4 regions of the Enterobacter sp. JBIWA008 genome follow, and region 4 is predicted to be linked to each of the others. Evidence: predicted binding sites of a transcription regulator. Region 4 holds the regulator's gene; each other region holds the start of a gene.

Region 1 (5,851 bases), 2.0 Mb from region 4:
CACCACCTCCTTGCCGTTAAGCTGGCCCTCGATCAGCACGTTGGTGGCCGGTACGCCGTTCAGGGTCAGCGAACCCGCGCTCATCTGGATCTGCGCGTTATTCCCCAGCACGTTGCCGGCTTCCGGAAGCCACGGGCTGACGCCGCCCGTGACCTTCTGCGCGCTGAGGTTCCATTCGGTATTCGGGCTGTTAAACGCCATGTTGTTAAGCTGCAGACGATCCGCCTGGAAAGGCAGCGGCGCCGTCTGAGGCGATAGATTCAGCGTGCCGTCGAACAGGGTAATGGTGTCCATATGCAGCGGATCGGTTATCTGGCGGCTGCTCAGGCCAATATCGACTTTTTTGGCTACCAGCGTGGCGGGTTTACCGTCCCGACCGAATGTGACGTTTTCCAGAATGATGTGGGAAGGCGACGAAAAGCGGTGATTCATCTTGTCGAAGCTGAGTTCGTAGTCGGTATTCACCGTCACCCAGTTGCTGACCTGAGACGCACCCCAGCGGGTCTGGATCAAAATGTAGAACGCCAGCAGCACAATGAGCAGGGCTACCAGAAGATAGATGAGGAGCTTTCCAATAAATTTCATGGTCTTCCATCCCGCAAAACGCACATAAGGGAGTTATGCACGATTTATGCGCAATCCTCAAGGCGGGAATGGTGTAATTAGATGTCACGGCAGGCATTGACTGCCTGCCGTGAGAGAAATCAATTTTTCTCAGGCGGGAAAACGAGGTTCAGAACGATAGCGGTGATACCGCCCGCGGCAATGCCGGAAGAGAGCAGGTTTTTCACCCAGTCAGGCGCAAACTGCAGGATCAGCGGCTGCTGGGAAACGCCCAGGCCAACGGCCAGCGACAGCGCGATAATCATGATCGCGCGGCGATTCAGCGGCTCGCGGGAGACGATACGCACGCCGGAGGCCGCGATAGTCCCGAACATGACCAGCGTTGCGCCGCCCAGCACCGGCTCAGGGATGTGCTGCACAAAGCCGCTTACCGCCGGGAACAGGCCGAGGACGATCAGCATCAGCGCCACCACAAAACCCACGTAGCGGCTGGCCACGCCGGTCAGCTGGATCACGCCGTTGTTCTGACCGAAGCAGGAGTTCGGGAAGGTGTTAAATACCGCAGAGACAAACGAGTTCAGGCCGTTAGCCAGCACGCCGCCTTTCAGGCGCTTCATGTACAGCGGGCCGGACACCGGCTGCTCGGAGACGTCGGAGGTGGCGGTGATATCACCGATGGTCTCCAGAGAGGTGATCATAAAGACCAGCATCAGCGGCAGGAGCAGACCCCAGTCAATGCCCAGACCGTAGTATAGCGGCGTGGGGACGACGATCGGCGAGCTGTTGTTCGGCGCGGTGTTCTCCGGCAGCATGCCCAGCGCCCACGCCAGCAGATAGCCCGCCGCCATGGCGATCACCAGTGAGGCGACGCGCAGGTAAGGGTTACGCTGACGGTTAAGCAGAATAATGATCGCCAGCACGACACCCGCCAGCAGCAGGTTTTTCGGCGCGCCGAAGGTGTGGTCGCTCATTGCGGCATAGCCGCCGCCGATGGAGGTCAGGCCCACCTGGATCAGCGACAGGCCGATAATCATCACGACGACGCCGGAAACCAGCGGGGTGATGACGCGGCGAGCCAGATGCAGAACGCGGGAGATGACCATCTCCGTGCAGCTGGCCAGCATCAGGGTGCCGAACAGCGCCGCCATCATGGTCGGAACATCCGCACCGCCGGTTTTCAGCGCCGTACCGCCCATGATCAGCGGTGCCACGAAGTTAAAGCTGGTGCCCTGAATCGACAACAAACCCGACCCCACCGGACCCCACGCTTTTATTTGAATAATCGAGGCCACGCCGGAGGCGAAAAGAGACATGCTGATGATGTGCTGCGTGTCCTGCGCCGGTAAGCCGAGCGCCTGGCAAATCAGCAGCGCCGGGGTGATCACCGCAACAAACATAGCCAGAAGATGCTGGCAGGCGGCGAAAAGCGTTTGCGGCAGCGGCGGGCGGTCTTCAAGGCGGTAAATCAGTTCGCTATTTTGCTTCTGCGCAATCGGTTGCGCATCAGGCGACTCTATGGTGTTAACGGACATCGGCGGCAATCCCACGGTGGAAAAGCGGGCATTTTATCTGACCATCTGGTAAAAGCAAACGATTGCCAGCAAAAAAAGGGAAGAAAATATGCCGCTGTGAACAGGTTTTCTACAACGCATCGGGAAAAAAAATTACACTTTTTGCGCCGGGAGCTCATGACGAGCGCAAACCGGCCCAGGATAACGCCGCGTGCGTATGGAACACGCGCATAACAGGAGCCTTTTATGATTCATCTCGATACGTTGTCGACCCTTGTTGCCGCAACGCTGGTTCTTCTGCTTGGTCGCAAGCTGGTACACAGCGTTTCCTTTCTGAAAAAGTACACCATCCCTGAACCCGTCGCCGGTGGCCTGCTGGTGGCGCTCGCCCTGCTGATACTGAAAAAAAGCATGGGCTGGGAAATTGATTTTGATATGTCCCTGAAAGACCCGCTGATGCTGGCCTTCTTTGCCACTATCGGCCTGAACGCCAATCTGGCGAGCCTGCGCTCGGGCGGTAAGGTGCTCGGCGTATTCCTGGTTGTGGTGGTGGGGCTGCTGCTGATGCAAAACGCCATTGGCATCGGCATGGCAACGCTGCTGGGGCTCGATCCGCTGATGGGTCTGCTGGCGGGGTCGATAACCCTTTCGGGTGGTCACGGAACCGGGGCCGCGTGGAGCAAGCTATTCATCGAACGCTACGGGTTTGAAAACGCGACAGAAGTGGCGATGGCCTGTGCTACCTTTGGCCTGGTGCTGGGGGGCCTGATTGGCGGCCCGGTAGCGCGTTATCTGGTGAAGCACTCCGCTACGCCGAACGGCAGGCCGGACGATGAAATGGTGCCGACCGCCTTCGAAAAGCCAGACGTCGGACGCAGCATTACCTCGCTGGTGCTGATTGAAACCATCGCGATGATCGCCATCTGTCTGACCGTGGGCAAAGTGGTTGCGCAATGGCTGGCGGGCTCCGCGTTTGAACTGCCGACGTTTGTCTGCGTGCTATTTATTGGGGTGATCCTGAGCAACGGTCTGGCGCTGATGGGCTTCTACCGCGTGTTTGAACGGGCGGTATCGGTGCTCGGCAACGTCTGCCTGTCGCTGTTCCTGGCGATGGCGCTGATGAGCCTCAAGCTATGGGAGCTGGCCTCGCTGGCGCTGCCGATGGTGGCGATTCTGGCGGTGCAGACCCTGTTTATGGCGTTGTACGCCATGTTCGTTACCTGGCGCATGATGGGCAGAAACTACGATGCGGCGGTACTGGCGGCGGGTCACTGCGGGTTTGGTCTGGGGGCTACTCCAACGGCTATCGCCAATATGCAGGCGATCACCGAACGGTTCGGGCCATCGCACATGGCGTTTCTGGTGGTCCCGATGGTTGGCGCCTTCTTCATTGATATCGTCAACGCGCTGGTGATCAAGCTGTATCTGATGCTGCCGATATTTGCCTGAGATCAGGCATTGGAATACCGCTCGGTTTCCGGCATCCAGCGCTCAATTAACGCTGCCGCCTGTTCGGGGTAGCGTTCATGAATGTGGCGAGCGAGGCGCTGAACTTCGGGGATCATGGCCTGATCGCGCAGCAAATCCGCCACTTTAAATTCGGCGTTCCCCGTCTGACGCGTGCCGAGCAGTTCACCGGGGCCGCGGATCTCCAGGTCTTTTTGCGCAATCACAAACCCGTCGTTGCTGTCGCGCAGCACCTGCAACCGCATCTGGGCGGTTTTCGAGAGCGGAGCTTTGTAGAGCAGGACGCAGTGGGACGCTACCGCGCCACGTCCAACGCGTCCGCGCAGCTGGTGGAGCTGGGCAAGGCCCAGGCGCTCCGGGTTTTCGATGATCATCAGGCTGGAGTTCGGAACGTCCACGCCTACTTCAATGACCGTCGTCGCGACCAGCAAATGCAGCTCACCCTGCTTAAACGACTGCATCACCGCCTGTTTTTCAGCGGGCTTCATGCGTCCGTGAACCAGACCAACGTTCAGCTCCGGCAGCGCCAGCTTAAGCTCTTCCCACGTTGCTTCGGCAGCCTGCGCTTCCAGCAGTTCTGACTCTTCTATCAGCGTACAGACCCAGTAGGCCTGACGTCCTTCGTGGGTGCAGGCGTTGCGCACCCGGTCGATGATATCGCTGCGGCGTGTGTCAGGAATGGCAACCGTTGTGACCGGCGTACGGCCCGGCGGCAGTTCATCGATGGTAGAGGTATCCAGATCGGCGTAGGCGGTCATCGCCAGGGTACGCGGAATAGGCGTGGCGGTCATGATCAGCTGATGCGGGTGGAAGCCCTGCTGCAGACCTTTCTCCCATAATGCCAGACGCTGATGTACACCGAAGCGGTGCTGCTCGTCGATAATCACCAGCGCAAGACCGTTAAACTGCACCTGCTCCTGGAAGATGGCGTGCGTGCCGACAATCATCTGCACCTGTCCACTGGCAATCGCTTCCTGTTGCGCAAGGCGTGCTTTGCCTTTTTGCTTCCCGGCGAGCCAGCCCACTTCAATCCCCAGCGGTGCAAACCAGGCACGGAAATTGTTGGCATGCTGTTCGGCCAGCAATTCGGTCGGCGCCATCAGCGCGACCTGTTTGCCGTGGGCAATCGCGCGCAGGGCAGCCAGGGCGGCAACCAGCGTTTTACCGGAACCGACGTCGCCCTGCACCAGGCGCATCATCGGCACGTCGAGCGCCATATCGCGTTCGATTTCGGCGGTGACGCGCGCCTGCGCGCCGGTGGGCTTAAACGGCAGCGAGGCCAGCAGCTTATCTTTGAGCGCATCATTCTGGCTTAACGGCTGAGCGTGGAAACGCTGCGCGCCCGCGCGAAGCGCCAGCATGCTCAGGTTATGGGCCAGTAATTCCTCAAGGATAAGACGCCGTTGGGCGGGGTGTTTGCCGCTTTCTAAATCGCTGAGCTGCAGCGTTGGCAGCGGGCGGTGCAGGGTGCGCAGCGCCTCGGGCAGGCTCATCATCCCCTGCGCCAGCTCTGGCGGCAGCAGCTCGGTAATGGCGCAGGTATCCAGCAGCTCCAGCGCCTGATCGGTGAGCTTACGCAGTGTCGCCTGCTTGATGCCTTCCGTCGTCGGGTAAACCGGGGTGAGCGTCTCCTGCAGCTCCGGCGTGCTGAGATCGCCCTGTACGCGGTACTCCGGGTGGATCATCTCTGCGCCGTATTTCCCGCGTTTGGCTTCGCCATAGGCCAGCACCCTGCGACCCGTCGCCAGGCTGTTCTTCATCGCCGCGCTAAAGTTGAAAAATCGCATGGTGAGAATGCCGGTACCGTCGCTGATCTGACAGGTCATCATCCGGCGTCCGCCGAAGGTGATGTTGCAGTTCAGGACTTCGCCTTCAACGGTGGCGTAAATGGCGGGCAGCAGATCGCCAATCTTGTAGAGCTGGGTGCGGTCTTCATAGCGCAGGGGGAGGTGAAGCAGGAGATCCTGCACGGTATGCAGGCCAATTTTTGCCAACTTATTGCTTTGCGCCGCGCCCACGCCCGTCAGGCTGTTAAGCGGAATTGCATCCAGCAGGCGGCCTTTCATCGCTTACCCGGCGTACTGCATGGTGGCCCACCACTCGGCATCGGCTTCAATTTCGCCCTGCGCGTTGACGTGGGGGTAAGGCAATTTTTTCTGCTTCGCAACGCGGGCCAGCACCGGATAACCACCTTCAAACAGCAGGCGCTGCTGTTCCTCTTCCGGCAGCATGCTGTTGCTGCGCTCGTACATCCCGGCGTTTTGACGCTGGCGCTGCGCTTCATACAGAATGAGCGCGGACGCCACGGA
Region 2 (5,851 bases), 760 kb from region 4:
CTGGCCTGCGGGAACCTGGCGCACGGCTTCGCCGCCTGCCAGCCTGAAGATAAAGCGTCGCTGAAAAGCATGTTGCGTAATAATATCGCCATCATTACCTCCTATAACGATATGCTTTCCGCGCACCAGCCGTATGAGGTCTATCCCACTATCATCCGTAACGCGCTGCACAGCGTGAACGCGGTGGGCCAGGTGGCGGGCGGTGTACCTGCCATGTGCGACGGCGTGACGCAGGGGCAGGACGGTATGGAACTGTCCCTGCTGAGCCGCGAAGTGATTGCCATGTCCGCGGCGGTTGGCCTGTCACACAATATGTTTGATGGCGCGCTGTACCTCGGCGTGTGCGACAAAATTGTTCCGGGCCTGGTGATGGCGGCGCTGTCGTTTGGGCATCTGCCTGCGATCTTCGTCCCGTCCGGCCCAATGGCGAGCGGTCTGCCAAACAAAGAAAAAGTGCGTATTCGCCAGCTGTACGCGGAAGGGAAAGCAGACCGTCAGGCGCTGCTGGAGGCGGAAGCCGCGTCCTACCATGCGCCGGGGACCTGTACGTTCTACGGTACGGCTAATACTAACCAGATGGTCGTGGAGTTTATGGGGATGCAGCTTCCTGGCTCGTCCTTTATCCAGCCGGATGCGCCGCTGCGCAAGGCGCTGACCGAGGCCGCGGCCCGTCAGGTCACGCGTCTGACCGGCAACGGCAATGAATGGATGCCGATGGGCAAAATGGTCGACGAAAAGGTCATCGTCAACGGAATTGTCGCGCTGCTGGCAACGGGGGGATCAACCAACCTCACGATGCATCTGGTGGCCATGGCGCGCGCGGCGGGCATTCTGATCAACTGGGATGACTTCTCCGAGATCTCTTCCGTGGTGCCGCTGATGGCGCGCCTGTACCCGAACGGTCCGGCGGATATTAACCACTTCCAGGCCGCAGGCGGCGTACCGCTGCTGATGCGCGAGCTGCTGAAGGGCGGACTGCTGCATGAAGACGTGAATACCGTGGCGGGCTTTGGCCTTCAGCGCTACACCCAGGAGCCGTGGCTGAACAACGGCGAGCTGGACTGGCGTGAAGGAGCGAGCGCGTCCCTTGATGCGCAGGTGATTGCCACGATCGACAAACCGTTCTCTCCTCATGGTGGCACCAAAGTGCTGAGCGGCAACCTCGGTCGCGCGGTGATGAAGACCTCTGCCGTACCCGAAGAGAACCAGGTTATCGAAGCGCCAGCGGTGGTGTTTGAAAGCCAGCACGACGTATTACCCGCCTTTGACGCCGGTCTGCTCGATAAAGACTGCGTGGTGGTGGTGCGTCATCAGGGGCCTAAAGCCAACGGGATGCCAGAATTACATAAACTTATGCCACCGCTTGGTGTATTATTGGACCGCCGTTTCAAAATTGCGTTGGTAACCGATGGACGTCTCTCAGGCGCTTCAGGTAAAGTACCTTCAGCCATCCACGTGACGCCGGAAGCTTACGACGGCGGTTTACTGGCGAAAGTGCGCGACGGTGACATGATCCGCGTGAACGGCCAGACGGGCGAGTTAACCCTGCTGGTCGATGACGCCGAGCTGGCGGCACGTCAGCCCCATATTCCTGACCTGAGCGCATCGCGCGTGGGTACCGGACGCGAAATGTTCAGCGCGCTGCGCGAGAAACTCTCCGGTGCGGAGCAGGGCGCAACCTGTATTACGTTTTAAGACGACTTGATTTTAACGATCTGGCGAGAGAAAACTCTGATGAAAAACTGGAAAACAAGTGCAGAAGCAATCCTGACCACTGGCCCTGTCGTGCCGGTTATCGTGGTAAACAAGCTGGAGCACGCAGTACCGATGGCGAAAGCGCTGGTTGCGGGCGGCGTTCGCGTTCTGGAAGTGACCCTGCGCACCGCCTGCGCGATGGACGCTATTCGCGCTATCGCCAAAGAAGTGCCGGACGCCATCATCGGTGCGGGTACCGTTCTCAACGCGCAGCAGCTGGCAGAAGTGACCGAAGCGGGCGCGCAGTTCGCCATTAGCCCTGGCCTGACCGAGCCGCTGCTGAAAGCCGCCACCGAAGGCACCATTCCGCTGATCCCGGGCATTAGCACCGTCTCTGAACTGATGCTGGGCATGGACTACGGTCTGAAAGAGTTCAAATTCTTCCCGGCTGAAGCGAACGGCGGCACCAAGGCGCTGCAGGCGATTGCGGGTCCCTTCTCTCAGGTACGCTTCTGCCCGACGGGCGGTATCTCTCCTGCCAACTACCGTGACTACCTGGCGCTGAAAAGCGTGCTGTGCATCGGTGGCTCATGGCTGGTTCCGGCGGATGCCCTGGAAGCGGGCGACTGGGATCGCATTACCAGACTGGCTCGTGAAGCGGTTGAAGGCGCGAAGCAATAAGCCATTCGCCGCATGAAAAAACGGGCCGTAAGGCCCGTTTTTTTATCCTGCAACCTTGACGTTTGCAGCGGCCGCTTTCGCTCTCGCCACGGCGTCGTCAACGTTATCCCCGGTGGCTAATGCCACGCCAAGACGACGGGTTCCGTCGATCTCCGGCTTGCCGAACAAACGTACCTGCAATCCTGCACCCACCGCCCCGTCGACGTTATCAAACGTGACGTTCTGGCTGGTTAACTGCGGCAGGATCACCGCCGAGGCGGCCGGGCCATACTGACGCACACCGCCGACGGGCAGGCCGAGGAACGCGCGCACGTGCAGGGCGAACTCGGAGAGATCCTGCGAAATCAGAGTGACCATGCCGGTGTCATGCGGGCGAGGGGAGACTTCGCTGAAAATCACCTCATCACCGCACACAAACAGCTCCACGCCGAACAGGCCATAGCCGCCCAGCGCCAGGACGGTTTTACGGGCGATCGCCTGAGCACGTTCCAGCGCCAGGGCGCTCATCTGCTGCGGCTGCCAGGACTCGCGGTAATCGCCATCTTCCTGACGGTGGCCAATCGGGTCGCAGAAATGGACGCCGTCAACGGCGCTGACGGTCAGCAGGGTGATTTCAAAATCAAACTTCACGACGCCTTCGACGATCGCGCGACCGGCGCCGGCACGGCCACCCTGCTGGGCATAATCCCAGGCGTTATCCAGGGTGCTGCTGTCGCGAATAAAGCTCTGTCCTTTTCCGGAGGAACTCATCACCGGCTTAACGATGCACGGATAACCAATCTCCTCGACGGCCTTCAGGAATGAGGCCTTATCGCCAGCAAAACGGTAGCTTGAGGTGGGCAATCCCAGCTCTTCCGCTGCCAGGCGACGAATGCCTTCGCGGTTCATGGTCAGCTTTGCGGCTTTCGCGCAGGGCACCACGCGCTGGCCCTCCTGCTCCAGAGCGATCAGCGTATCTGTGGCAATGGCTTCAATTTCCGGTACGACAAAATCGGGTTTCTCGCGCGTAATCAGCTCGCGAAGGGCATCGCCATCCAGCATGTTAATCACATAAGAACGGTGGGCGACGTGCATGGCGGGTGCGTCGGCGTAACGGTCTACGGCAATGACTTCCACGCCTAAACGCTGGCACTCAATGGCGACCTCTTTCCCCAGCTCGCCCGATCCCAACAGCATCACTCGCGTCGCCGCAGGTCGCAGCGCAGTTCCTAAACGAATCATAACAATCCCCCTAAAAAAGTTGCGCGCAGTATAAACGAAAACGTTTGCGTCTGTCTTGTGCACGGCTATACGGGGAGGCAGAAATTTGCGCTTCTTTAGCTCGCCCAGACATTTCCTGACGCCTTCTCGCTTACGCTGTGGAACATGTTCACCGTTAAGTGAGGGAAACCATGTCTGGCTGGTTAAATCAACTGCAATCCCTGTTAGGGCAGAAAACATCGTCTTCCGGCGAGCGGGGCCTCAGTAAACTGCTAGTACCCGGGGCGCTCGGCGGGCTGGCAGGCCTGCTGGTCGCGAATAAATCCTCGCGCAAGCTCCTGGCAAAGTACGGCACAGGTGCGCTGCTGGCTGGCGGAGGCGCCATTGCGGGCACCGTCCTGTGGAATAAATACAAGGACAGGGTCAGGACCGCGCACAGCGATGAACCGCATTATGGCGAGCACACCTCGCCGCTGGATCTGCGTACCGAACGGCTAATCCTTGCGCTGGTTTTTGCCGCGAAAAGTGACGGGCATATTGACGATAAAGAACGAATGGCGATCGAACAGCAGCTGCGTGAAGCAGGCGTTGAAGAGAAGGGCAGAACACTGGTGGCGCAGGCGATTGAACAGCCGCTCGATCCGCAGCGTCTTGCCCAAAGCGTGAAAAATGAGGAAGAGGCGCTGGAGCTCTATTTCCTCAGCTGCGCCGCCATCGATATCGATCATTTTATGGAGCGGAGCTACCTTAACGCCCTCGGCGATGCGTTAAAGATCCCTCAGGACGTGCGCGAGGGAATTGAGCGAGATATCCGGGAACAAAAACAGGCGCTACAGGGATAGCCGTCGCCGCCGCGACGTTGTTTCGCTTGCATCATGCGTGGGTTTTGCCAACCTTATAGGGTGTAGAACTTAAAAGAATGATGACATGCCACCGAAAGCCCGACGTACTCCTTACGCGATCGCCATGCATGGCGATACGCGTATAGACAACTATTACTGGCTGCGGGACGATTCACGTTCCGTGCCAGACGTACTCGACTACCTGCACGCGGAAAACGACTATGGCCGCAAGGTCATGTCCAGCCAGCAGACGCTTCAGGACCAGCTGCTGAATGAAATGGTGCAGCGTATTCCCCAGCGCGATATCTCCGCGCCCTGGACCAAAAACGGCTATCGCTACCGGCATATTTACGAGCCCGGCAACGAGTATCCCATCTACCAGCGTCAGTCGGTCCTGAGCGCCGAATGGGATGCGTGGGATATTCTGCTGGATGCCAACCAGCGCGCGGCCCACAGCGAGTTTTATACGCTTGGCGGCATGTCCATTTCGCCGGATAACGCGGTGATGGCGCTGGCGGAGGATTACCTCTCCCGCCGCCAGTACGGCCTGCGGTTTCGCAATCTGGAGACCGGTAACTGGTATCCGGAAATGCTGGAAAACGTCTCCCCGGATTTTGTCTGGGCGAACGATTCCGAGACGGTTTACTACGTCAAAAAGCACGCGTCGACGCTGCTGCCTTACCAGGTGTGGCGACATACTGTGGGAACGGACTCCGCTGACGACGAGCTGGTTTATGAAGAGAAAGACGAAACGTTTTATGTCAGCCTGCATAAAACTTCCTCACGCCACTATGTGATTATCTTCCTTGCCAGCGCGACGACGTCGGAAGTTCTGCTGCTGGATGCTGAACTGCCCGATGCCCAGCCGCTCTGTTTCCTGCCTCGCCGCAAGGATCACGAGTACAGCCTGGATCACTTCCAGCACAGCTTCTATTTGCGCTCCAATCGCGAGGGCAAAAACTTCGGTCTCTATAAAACCAAAGTGCGCGATGAGCGCAAGTGGGAGGTGCTTATCCCCGCGCGGGATCAGGTGATGCTCGAAGGGTTCACCCTGTTTACCGACTGGCTGGTAGTGGAAGAGCGTCAGCGCGGGTTGACCAGTATCCGGCAAATCAACCGTAAAACCCGGGAAGTTGTGGGGATTGCGTTCGACGACCCGGCCTATGTGACGTGGATTGGTTTCAACCCTGAACCCGAATCGTCGCGGTTGCGCTACGGCTACTCTTCCATGACCACGCCGGACACCCTGTTTGAGCTGGATATGGATACCGGGCAGCGTCAGGTGATTAAACAGACCGAGGTAAAAGGGTTTGAGTCCGAAAACTACCGCAGCGAGCACCTGTGGGTTACCGCCCGGGATGGCGTCGAGGTCCCTGTCTCGCTCGTCTATCACAAAGCCTATTTCCAGAAAGGCAAAAACCCGATCCTGGTGT
Region 3 (5,851 bases), 1.5 Mb from region 4:
CACGCGGATCTGGTGGGTACGCCCGGTTTCCAGACGCAGACGCAGACGCGTATGAATACGGAAGTGTTCCATAATGCGATAGTGCGTCACCGCCGGTTTACCCATCGGATGCACCGACATATGGGTACGTTTGGTTGGATGACGGCTGATTGGCTCTTCCACCGTTCCGCCAGAGGTCATATGCCCAATGGCTACCGCTTCATACTCGCGGGTGATTTCGCGCAGCTGCAGCGATTCCACCAGACGGGTCTGAGCAGGAACGGTCTTCGCCACCACCATCAAACCGGTGGTGTCTTTATCCAGACGGTGCACGATGCCAGCGCGCGGGACATCCGCGATCGGCGGATAATAATGGAGAAGTGCGTTAAGTACCGTACCGTCAGGGTTCCCCGCGCCCGGATGAACAACCAGATCGCGCGGCTTGTTGATCACCAGAATGTCATCATCTTCATAGACGATGTCCAGTGGAATATCCTGCGGCTCGAAGCGGATTTCCTCTTCGATTTCAGCATTGATGGCGACAGCTTCCCCACCTAACACTTTCTCTTTTGGTTTGTCCCAGATCTTGCCGTTTACCAGCACGCGCTGGTCCAGGATCCATTCTTTTATGCGTGAACGCGAATAATCAGGGAACAATTCGGCCAAAGCCTGATCTAAGCGTTGACCGAGCTGATTTTCGGAGACTGTTGCGGTGAGTTCTACTCGTTGTGCCATAAACTGCTTCTTCGTTTAACGTTGGGTTTTACGGCTTTGCCGTTTAATATAGTGTGCTATTGTAGCTGGTCTTAATCGGGAGCAGGAACAGAGTTTCTCCCGGACAAACATTTGAGGAAAGTCAAAACGTCATGACGCGCATGAAATATCTGGTGGCAGCGGCCACGTTGAGCCTGGCTTTGGTGGGCTGCTCCGGTTCAAATGAACAGGTCCCTGACAATCCGCCGAATGAAATCTATGCGACTGCACAACAAAAGTTGCAGGACGGTAACTGGAAACAGGCGATAACGCAACTGGAAGCGTTGGATAATCGCTATCCATTTGGTCCGTATTCGCAGCAGGTACAGTTAGATCTCATCTACGCCTACTATAAAAATGCCGATCTGCCACTGGCTCAGGCAACAATCGATCGTTTCATGCGTCTGAACCCGACTCATCCTAACATCGACTATGTGATGTACATGCGCGGCCTCACCAACATGGCACTGGACGACAGTGCGCTGCAGGGATTCTTCGGCGTGGATCGTTCCGACCGTGACCCGCAGCATGCGCGTGATGCCTTCAATGACTTCTCCAAGCTGGTGCGCGGCTATCCGAACAGTCAGTACGTGACTGACGCCACCAAACGTCTGGTGTTCCTGAAAGATCGTCTGGCGAAATATGAATACTCCGTAGCGGAATACTATACCCGTCGTGGCGCATGGGTTGCCGTGGTTAACCGCGTAGAAGGTATGCTGCGTGATTATCCGGATACTCAGGCAACGCGCGACGGCCTGAAGCTGATGGAAAATGCTTACCGTCAGATGCAGATGACCGCTCAGGCTGAAAAAGTGGCGAAAATTATCGCCGCGAACAGCAGCAACACCTGATATTGCCTCAATGCAAAACGGCAGCCCGAAGGCTGCCGTTTTTTTATTCATTTTAGGCGGTCGCTGAAGCGCTTAAGCCCCAACACATCCAGTCAACTATGGCCCCAATTTTTGCCTTCGACAAGGTAAATCTCACCTCTTCCTGCCCTGCCTCACAAAAAAGATTCCCTGACAAAAACCGACAAAATAACGTGATCTAAATCACACATTTTGACATTAGGTCGGGTATGCTGGAATCACCAAGACGGAAAGACAAGAGGTAAAATTTATGACAATGAACATTACCAGTAAACAAATGGAAATTACTCCGGCAATCCGCCAGCACGTCGCAGACCGTCTCGCCAAACTGGATAAATGGCAAACTCATTTGATTAATCCACATATCATCCTGTCCAAAGAGCCGCAGGGTTTCATCGCTGACGCAACTATCAATACTCCAAACGGCCATCTGGTCGCCAGCGCAAAACACGAGGATATGTACACCGCTATTAACGATTTGATCAACAAGCTGGAACGGCAGCTCAATAAAGTGCAACACAAAGGTGAAGCCCGTCGCGCCGCAACATCGGTGAAAGACGCCAGCTTCGCGGAAGAAGTTGAAGAAGAGTAATCCTTTAAATTGAGTGTACCGCCAACGCGCCTTCGGGCGCGTTTTTTGTTTTTTATTGACAGGGTGAAAACAGTACGAGTACTTTAACGGTATCAATCACAGGATGACTTTATGAAACTTACGCCGTTCTTCTTCGCATTCTTTTTTACCTTCCCCTGAACGGGAGGCGTTTCGTCGTGTGATAAAGAATGCGAAGACGAACAACAAGGCCTCCCACACCGGGGGGCCTTTTTATTGATAACGATAAAATAAGACAGGCAACACTATGACACCGGAAAACCCGTTACTGGATCTGCGAGTAAAAATCAGCGCGCTGGATGAGAAACTGCTGGCGCTGCTGGCCGAACGCCGCGCCCTGGCCGTTGAAGTGGGCAAAGCCAAGCTGGACTCCCATCGCCCGGTACGTGATATCGACCGCGAGCGCGATCTGCTGGAACGTCTCATTCAGCTCGGCAAAGCGCATCACCTCGATGCCCACTACATTACCCGGTTGTTCCAGCTCATCATCGAAGACTCCGTTCTCACCCAGCAAGCGCTGCTCCAGCAGCATCTGAACAAAACCAATCCGCACTCTGCACGCGTCTCCTTCCTCGGACCAAAAGGCTCCTACTCCCATCTGGCAGCACGTCAGTACGCAGCCCGCCATTTTGAAGAGTTTATTGAGAGCGGCTGTGCGAAGTTTGCTGATATTTTCAATCAGGTAGAAACCGGCCAGGCGGATTACGCCGTGGTGCCGATTGAAAACACCAGCTCCGGTGCCATTAACGACGTCTACGATTTGCTGCAGCACACCAGCCTGTCGCTGGTAGGTGAGCTGACGATCCCTATCGATCACTGCGTGCTGGTCTCCAGCTCAACCGACCTGAGCACGATCGAAACGGTCTACAGTCATCCACAGCCGTTCCAGCAGTGCAGCCAGTTCCTGAACCGCTATCCGAACTGGAAAATTGAGTACACCGAAAGCACCTCGGCGGCGATGGAAAAAGTGGCGCAGGCTAACTCCCCAACCGTCGCTGCGCTCGGCAGCGAAGCGGGCGGCGCGCTGTATGGTTTACAGGTGCTGGAACGCAACCTGGCGAACCAGACGCAAAACATCACTCGCTTCGTGGTGCTGGCGCGTAAAGCTATTGATGTCTCGGATCAGGTTCCGGCTAAAACGACCCTGCTGATGGCCACCGGCCAACAGGCCGGTGCGCTGGTTGAAGCCCTGCTGGTGCTGCGTAACCACAACCTGATCATGACCAGGCTGGAATCACGCCCAATCCACGGTAACCCGTGGGAAGAGATGTTTTACCTGGATATCCAGGCCAACCTGGAGTCTGCTTCCATGCAGAAGGCCCTGCGCGAACTGGGCGAGATCACGCGTTCCATGAAAGTGCTAGGCTGCTATCCTAGCGAAAACGTCGTCCCGGTCGATCCGACCTAACGTTCGATAAAGCGGCTTTTCTTCATCCCTGCCACGCTCACCGGCAGGGTGAAGATGGCGCCGGAGAGCGGATACTTTGCCACCTCCTCTGCGTCCATATTTTCCCGCGTGGTGGTAATAAACAGCGTTTTCATATCATCGCCGCCAAAGCAAACCATCGTCGGGCAACGCACCGGCATGCGATATTCTTCCAGCTGCTCCCCTTGCGGAGAAAAACGCGCAATACGCCAGCCGTCAAATAGCGCGCTCCAGTAGCAGCCTTCCACATCCATTGCCGCGCCGTCCGGTATCCCTTCGCCCTCTTTAAACTGACGAAACACCTCACGCCTGCCGGGTTCGCCCTGCTCATCAAGCGGCGTACGGTAAATAACGCCGTTTGGCGTGTCGGAGGTAAACATCCATTGATTATCCGGGCTAAACGCTAAGCCGTTGTGGCCGTGAATATCGCACTGGATCACTCTCGGCGTCAGGTCGTTGTCGATGCGCATCAGCAGGGCGCCGTTGTAATCTCCCGGCCCCCAGAACGTGCCCGCATAGAACCGGCCCTGATGATCGGTACCCCCATCGTTAAAACGTGCCAGCTGCGGGTTAGAGGGGTTGTCGCACACCTTGCGCTGCAGAAGGCCATGCTTATCGGCAAGCCAGATGCCATTACGCATGGCGACGATAAACCCGCCGCGCTCGCGCAGCGCGAAACAGCCCACCTCCTCGTGGAAAGAAAGCACGGTGTGTTCCGCCGTCGGCAGATGGTAGCGGTGGATCTCTCCTTCCAGAATATCGGCCCAGTAGAGCGCGTGCTCTTCTGCGCTCCACGTCGGGCATTCAGGCAGATGCCCGGTGTAATTCAACAGCTGCTGCGGTTCGGCCATGACAGTTCCCCAAAATAAAAAAAGCCAGCATTGCTGGCTTTCAGTATATACATCATCAGATTACTGGCGACTGTCATTTGCCTGACGCAACAGCGTCCGGCTCTCACTCTGGAAACGCTGCGCGTAATCGCCAAACCAGTGCTCGACCTTGCGGAAGCTGTCGATAAATGCCTGCTTGTCTCCGTGCTCCAGTAGCGTAATGGCTTCACCAAAGCGCTGATAGTAGCGCTTGATGAGCGCCAGGTTGTTCTCTGAGGACATAATAATGTCCGCGTAAAGCTGCGGATCCTGAGCAAACAGGCGCCCGACCATCGCCAGCTCCAGACGATAGATAGGTGAAGAGAGCGCCAGCAGCTGTTCTAGCTGCACGTTCTCTTCCGCCAGATGCAGACCGTAGGCAAACGTCGCAAAGTGGCGCAGCGCCTGAATAAACGCCATGTTCTGATCGTGCTCGACCGCGCTGATGCGGTGCAGTCGCGCGCCCCATACCTGAATTTGTTCCAGGAACCACTGATAGGCTTCCGGCTGGCGGCCGTCGCAGTAAACCACCACCTGCTTTGCCAGGCTGCCGCTGTCCGGGCCAAACATCGGGTGCAGACCCAGCACCGGACCCGTATGCGCAGCCAGCATGGCCTGCAGCGGACCATTTTTGACGGAGGCCAGATCCACCAGGATGCAATCTTTCGGTAAAGTAGGCAGCTTTTCGATGATCTGCTCCGTCACGTGGATCGGCACGCTGACGATCACCATTCCGGCATCTTTCATAAGTTCCGGAGCATGCGCCCAGTCCTCTTTTTCCAGAATGCGCACCTGATAGCCAGAAAGGGTCAGCATTTTTTCAAACAGGCGCCCCATCTGTCCTGCACCGCCAACAATCACCACCGGCCGCAGGGACGGGCAGAGGGTTTTAAAGCCCTTGTCGTTTTCACTGGAATAGGATTCCCGCATTACGCGACGCAGAACATCCTCAATCAAGTCCGGCGAAACACCCAGCGCCTGGGCCTCTTTGCGACGGGAGGCCAGCATGGACGCCTCGCGCTCCGGGACGTAAATCGGCAGGCCGTATTTGCTTTTCACCTCACCGACTTCGGCAACCAGCGCCATGCGGCGCGCCAGCAGGTCCAGAAGCGCCTTGTCCACTTCATCAATTTGATCGCGCAGTGCGGTCAATTCAGCAACCATAACTAACCTCTTAAGCCAGACGCGTCGCCAGCTGGCCGTTCAAATCTTTGTGGATCTCACGCAGCAGCGCATCGGTGGTTTCCCAGCTGATGCAGGCATCCGTCACGGAAACGCCGTGCTTCATTGCACTGCGCGGTTGTTCAGATGATTGATTGCCTTCATTAATATTGCTCTCAATCAT
Region 4 (5,851 bases):
TGCATCACGCGTAAAGGCCACAAGGCGAAATGCACGAAGGTCACGAAAATAGCGGAAGTGCATAAAGTGCGCGTACAGAAAGCGCAAAAGACCGCGATGAACAAACTGATGGGGCAGATTGGCAAACCTTATCACTGGGGTGGCAGCTCGCCGCGTACCGGGTTTGACTGCAGCGGCCTCGTCTATTACGCCTATAAAGATCTGGTCAAATTCCGCATTCCTCGTACCGCCAATGAGATGTACCACCTGCGGGATGCTTCACCGGTTGACCGCGGTGAACTGGAAAACGGCGATCTGGTATTCTTCCGCACTCAGGGTCGCGGCACGGCTGACCACGTCGGCGTCTATATAGGCAACGGCAAATTCATCCAGTCTCCACGTAGCGGCCAGGATATTCAGATCACCTCTCTCAGTGAAGACTACTGGGTACGCCACTACGTCGGCGCGCGCCGCGTGATGACGCCGAAAACCATTCGCTAACCTTACCCTGCCACATCCGTGGCGGGGTAAGTTCCTCTTTTGCATACTCTTTCAATTTGCTATTCTGTCCATGTTGTCTGTGTGGTTATTGACAACGCAAAATACAATAAGGAGAGAAGCAATGTCGTTCGAATTACCTGCACTACCGTATGCAAAAGACGCCCTGGCACCGCACATTTCTGCGGAAACCCTGGAATATCATTACGGCAAGCATCACCAGACGTACGTCACCAACCTGAACAATCTGATCAAAGGCACCGATTTTGAAGGCAAAACGCTGGAAGAGATCGTCCGCAGCTCAGAGGGTGGTGTCTTTAACAACGCGGCTCAGGTGTGGAACCACACCTTCTACTGGCACTGCCTGGCGCCGAATGCCGGCGGTGAACCTACCGGTGAACTGGCTACCGCTATTAATGCCGCATTTGGCAGCTTCGCGGATTTCAAAGCGAAATTTACCGATGCAGCCATCAAAAACTTCGGTTCTGGCTGGACGTGGCTGGTTAAAGAGGCGGATGGCAAACTGGCTATCGTGTCCACCTCAAACGCGGGCACCCCGCTGACCACCAGCGCTAAGCCGCTGATGACCGTGGACGTATGGGAACACGCTTACTACATTGATTACCGCAACGCGCGTCCGAACTACCTGGAACACTTCTGGGCACTGGTTAACTGGGACTTTATCGCGAAGAACTTCGCCGCGTAAAAGTCACGCAGAAGGGTTCGCCCTTCTGCGTTTTTGGTTTATTCCGCAGCGCAGGCTGCTTCAGGCTGTTTACGACCCGACATCATCACCAGCAGCAGGCCGAGCGCGGCAATAATCGCCCCCATCACCGGCACAAAGCTGTATCCCAGTCCCCCCGAAATCACGGCCCCACCGGCCGCCGCGCCCAGCGCATTGCCCAGGTTAAACGCACCGATATTCACGGAAGATGAAAGTCCCGGCGCTTCATGCGCGACGCGCATTACGCGCATCTGTAGCGGCGGCACCACGGCAAAGGTGGCGGCTCCCCAGACGACCATCGCAATCGCGGCCCCGAACTCATTACGCGCCAGCCACGGAATTGCAACCATGATGACAATCAGCAGGGTTAAGAAGCCCTTCAGCGTCCCGCTCACGGAACGGTCGGCAAATTTCCCGCCGAGATAGTTGCCGATCGAGAAGCCCACGCCAATCAGCACCAGCATCGCGGTAACGAAGAGAGGCGTTGCGTGGGTGATATCGTGCAGCACCGGTGAAATATAGGTGTAGAGGGTAAACATCGCCCCTGCCCCCAGCACGGTCGTGAGCAGCGCAGAGAGCACCTGCGGGCGCATCAGCACCGCCAGCTCTTTACGCACTTCCGGACGTTCTCCGGAGCTGCCTTTCGGCAGGGAGAAGAACAGCGCCACCATTGCAATCACGCCCAGCCCGGCAGTCGCCAGGAAAGACATACGCCATCCGATCGATTCTCCCAGCCAGGTTGCCGCAGGCACCCCGCCGATATTAGCAATCGTCAGCCCCATGAACATGGTTGCCACGGCGCTCGCCTGCTTATGTTTTGGCACCACGCTTGCAGCAACAACCGACCCCAGCCCAAAGAACGCGCCGTGGTTAAGGCTGGTCAGAACGCGCGACAGCATTAATGTGGTGTAGTCCGGCGAAATGGCCGAAAGCACGTTGCCCAGGGTGAAAATCGCCATCAGGAAAATCAGCGCATTGCGGCGCGCGCGGTGCGAAAGCAGAAGGGTCATCAGCGGTGCCCCGATCATCACGCCGATGGCGTAGGCGCTGATTAACATCCCTGCCGCAGGGATCGAGACATCTACGCCCCGGGCAATAACGGGCAGTAACCCCATCGGGGAGAATTCAGTGGTGCCAATCCCAAAAGCGCCAATCGCCAGGGCCAGCAGGGGAAAATTGATTTTCATGCGTCAACTCCGGATGCCGTGTCATGTGGTGACACAGAACAAAGAAGCGGAAAGCATGACATCAATCACAAAAAATGAGAAGTTAACAAAATGGCAAAAGATTTTTGCCAGAGAAGTAACAATCCGGGGAGTCGGGAGGGAGAAGGCTCTCCCTCCGCGTAAATCAATGCAGCGCAGCCGTCAGACCGGCCGCGACAATCAGAGCCAGCACAACAACGGTGGTGAACAGCGAAAACTTAAGATCGGAACTCATCAATTTTTCTCCTTTTAATCCCCCCACGAAAAGTGAGCTTGCTCATTTTTGCACAGATTACGTCAAAAATCTTCCTGGATTTATACTGATAACCACTTTACCTCTTCCCCTTTTCATCAAGATAGGACAAAATTCCACGCTAAATTTATTAGCGTACCGGCCATTGACCCCCTCCTGACGTCCCGTGTCGTTTTCCCGGCGTGCCGCAATTCAACATTGCGAGATAAGGGTGAGAGAAGGCAAACGTTTACCTTCAAGTTTTTCAGGAGTTTAGGATATGGTCTGGAGTGACATTTAATGGCAACAATTAAAGACGTAGCAAAACGCGCAAACGTTTCCACTACAACCGTATCACATGTAATTAACAAAACCCGCTTTGTGGCGGAAGAGACGCGCAACGCCGTCTGGGCAGCGATTAAAGAGCTGCACTATTCGCCAAGTGCGGTTGCACGTAGCCTCAAGGTTAATCACACCAAGTCCATTGGATTGCTGGCAACCAGCAGTGAAGCGGCCTATTTTGCCGAGATTATTGAAGCAGTTGAAAAAAACTGCTTCCAGAAAGGCTATACCCTGATTCTGGGCAACGCGTGGAACAGCATTGAAAAACAGCGTGCCTACCTGTCGATGATGGCGCAAAAGCGCGTTGATGGCCTGCTGGTGATGTGTTCCGAGTACCCGGAATCCGTGCTGTCGATGCTTGAAGAGTATCGCCATATTCCGATGGTGGTGATGGACTGGGGCGAAGCGCGCGCAGACTTCACCGATTCCGTTATCGATAACGCCTTTGAAGGCGGCTATATGGCCGGACGTTATCTGATCGAACGCGGTCACCGCGAGATTGGCGTGATCCCCGGTCCGCTGGAGCGCAACACCGGCGCGGGCCGTCTGGCCGGTTTTATGAAAGCGATGGAAGAAGCGCTGATCAACGTGCCGGAAAACTGGATTGTGCAGGGCGACTTTGAGCCGGAGTCGGGCTACCGCGCGATGCAGCAGATCGTCTCCCAGCCACACCGTCCGACCGCCGTGTTCTGCGGAGGCGACATCATGGCCATGGGCGCGCTCTGCGCCGCCGACGAGCTGGGCCTGCGCGTACCGCAGGATATTTCCGTGATCGGGTATGACAACGTGCGTAACGCGCGTTTCTTCACGCCAGCGTTGACGACCATTCACCAGCCGAAAGATTCGCTGGGGGAAACGGCCTTCAATATGCTGTTGGACAGAATCGTCAACAAACGCGAAGAGTCGCAGTCCATTGAAGTTCACCCGCGCCTGATTGAACGCCGTTCCGTTGCGGATGGTCCGTTCCGCGACTACCGTCGTTAATCCCTTTACGGGGCCAGCTATGCTGGCTCCCGTAACCATTCCCGGTTCAGCGTTTCGCTGTCCCCCAGATAATCAAGCAGCCAGGCCATCGCGGGCGAGACATCATTTTGTTGCCAGGTCAGGCAGCAGGCCGCGTCCGGGAACGGATTCTCCAGCGTCAGCTCAACCCACTCTCCGGTATCGATGCGCGGACGCGCGAAATGAACGGGCACCATCGCGACGCAAAGTCCGGCGCTGAGGCACGTCGCCGACGATTCCCAGTCAGGGGCAACCACCCTCCGCTGGTTGTCCAGAAGCCAGGTGATACGCTTGGGCAATGAACGAGACGTATCCTCCAGCACCAGCGACGGCCAGTTGCGCAGCGTATCATCGCTCAGCGGCCCTTCCATCGCCGCCAGCGGATGATCGCTTGCCACCACGCATTTCCAGCTCAGCATCCCCATATCACGAAAGGCGTAACGTCCCCCGACCGGGATCGCCTGCGTAGCCCCAATCGCCATCTCTGCCCTGCCGTCCGCCAGCGCATCCCAGACGCCGTTAAACACCTCCTGCGAGACCCGCAGCTCGACGTCAGAGAAATGACGGTAGAAATCGACGATCATCTGCCGGGTGCGTTCCGGCTTAACGATATTATCCACCGCGATGGAAAGATGTCCCCGCCAGCCGTTAGCGATCTGCTGACACTGTTCGCGGGTGATCTGCATTTTTTTGATAACAGAACGCCCTTCCTTTAAAAACCACGCGCCTGCGGGCGTTAATTCCACATCACGATGCCGTCGTTCAAACAGCGGAACCGCCAGCCACTCCTCCAGCTGGCGCACCGTGTAGCTGATTGCCGAAGGGACGCGGTGCAGCTCCTGCGCCGCACCGCTGAAGCTGCCGTTACGCGCAACAGCATCGACCACTTCAAGAGAATAATCTGACCACATTTTCTGCCTGCAAAATTTTTGAATGCACCAGCCAAATATTAGCGTTTCACAAGCGGCTTTGCACTCCCTACACTCAGCGCCAATGTATACCTGCCTCCTCAGGAGAATAAAATAATGCAACCCAGGATCGGTTTTTTAGTCTGGCTCGGCGGCTTAAGCGTGCTGGGCTTTTTGGCCACCGATATGTACCTGCCGGCGTTTGCCGCCATGCAGGAAGATTTACAAACGCCTGCTGCCGCCATCAGCGCCAGCCTGAGTTTGTTCCTCGCCGGTTTTGCTTTCGCACAGCTGCTCTGGGGACCGCTCTCGGATCGCTTTGGTCGTAAACCGGTACTGTTGCTGGGTCTGGCCATTTTTGCCGTGGGCTGCCTGGGGATGCTATGGGTACGCGATGCCACCTGGCTGCTGGTGCTGCGGTTTATTCAGGCCGTGGGCGTCTGTGCCGCGGCCGTGACCTGGCAGGCGCTGGTCACCGACTATTACCCGGCTAACCGCACAAACCGTATTTTCGCCACCATTATGCCGCTGGTGGGTCTTTCACCTGCCCTTGCCCCACTGCTGGGCAGCTGGATCCTCGCGCATTTCGACTGGCAGGCCATCTTCGCCACGCTGTTTGCCATTACCCTGGTACTGATGCTGCCGGCGTTCGCCCTCAGGCCCGCGCATAAAAAAGAAGCGCACGCTGACGCGACGCCGATTACCTTCACTTCCCTGCTCAGCACCAAAGCGTATCGCGGTAATGTCCTGATCTATGCCGCCTGCTCGGCAAGCTTCTTCGCGTGGCTCACCGGTTCGCCGTTCATTCTGCACGATATGGGCTACAGCCCTGCAGCCATCGGCCTGAGCTATGTTCCGCAGACTATCGCGTTTCTGGTGGGCGGGTACGGCTGTCGCGCGGCGCTGCAAAAATGGGAAGGTCAGCAGATGCTGCCGTGGCTGCTGGTGCTGTATGCGCTGA

Evidence for each region. Region 4 encodes PurR, which represses purine synthesis genes. Its sites were predicted from a motif close to CANGCAAACGTTTGCNTG; they were not measured.
Region 1: gltS (sodium/glutamate symporter) is a predicted target of PurR. The motif match lies at 2,148-2,165, and genes of this name have one in related genera.
Region 2: purT (formate-dependent phosphoribosylglycinamide formyltransferase) is a predicted target of PurR. The motif match lies at 3,631-3,648, and genes of this name have one in related genera.
Region 3: raiA (ribosome-associated translation inhibitor RaiA) is a predicted target of PurR. The motif match lies at 1,737-1,754, and genes of this name have one in related genera.

Annotation. Positions count from the first base shown of each region.
Region 1 covers NZ_CP074149.1:144,287-150,137, forward strand. Annotated here, with positions in the region: gene KGP24_RS00710 (AsmA family protein) at 1-585, opposite strand, end outside; gene xanP (xanthine/proton symporter XanP) at 705-2,096, opposite strand; gene gltS (sodium/glutamate symporter) at 2,322-3,524, shown strand; gene recG (ATP-dependent DNA helicase RecG) at 3,527-5,608, opposite strand; gene trmH (tRNA (guanosine(18)-2'-O)-methyltransferase TrmH) at 5,612-5,851, opposite strand, start outside.
Region 2 covers NZ_CP074149.1:2,905,751-2,911,601, reverse strand. Annotated here, with positions in the region: gene edd (phosphogluconate dehydratase) at 1-1,695, shown strand, start outside; gene kdgA (bifunctional 4-hydroxy-2-oxoglutarate aldolase/2-dehydro-3-deoxy-phosphogluconate aldolase) at 1,735-2,376, shown strand; gene purT (formate-dependent phosphoribosylglycinamide formyltransferase) at 2,419-3,597, opposite strand; gene KGP24_RS14035 (tellurite resistance TerB family protein) at 3,768-4,418, shown strand; gene ptrB (oligopeptidase B) at 4,504-5,851, shown strand, end outside.
Region 3 covers NZ_CP074149.1:3,609,655-3,615,505, forward strand. Annotated here, with positions in the region: gene rluD (23S rRNA pseudouridine(1911/1915/1917) synthase RluD) at 1-714, opposite strand, end outside; gene bamD (outer membrane protein assembly factor BamD) at 846-1,583, shown strand; gene raiA (ribosome-associated translation inhibitor RaiA) at 1,852-2,193, shown strand; Phe leader region at 2,304-2,429, shown strand; gene pheL (pheA operon leader peptide PheL) at 2,305-2,352, shown strand; gene pheA (bifunctional chorismate mutase/prephenate dehydratase) at 2,459-3,619, shown strand; gene KGP24_RS17280 (SMP-30/gluconolactonase/LRE family protein) at 3,616-4,488, opposite strand; gene tyrA (bifunctional chorismate mutase/prephenate dehydrogenase) at 4,549-5,670, opposite strand; gene aroF (3-deoxy-7-phosphoheptulonate synthase AroF) at 5,681-5,851, opposite strand, start outside.
Region 4 covers NZ_CP074149.1:2,150,009-2,155,859, reverse strand. Annotated here, with positions in the region: gene KGP24_RS10535 (C40 family peptidase) at 1-480, shown strand, start outside; gene sodB (superoxide dismutase [Fe]) at 602-1,183, shown strand; gene KGP24_RS10525 (MFS transporter) at 1,222-2,388, opposite strand; gene KGP24_RS10520 (YnhF family membrane protein) at 2,552-2,641, opposite strand; gene purR (HTH-type transcriptional repressor PurR) at 2,939-3,964, shown strand; gene punR (DNA-binding transcriptional activator PunR) at 3,982-4,893, opposite strand; gene punC (purine nucleoside transporter PunC) at 5,008-5,851, shown strand, end outside.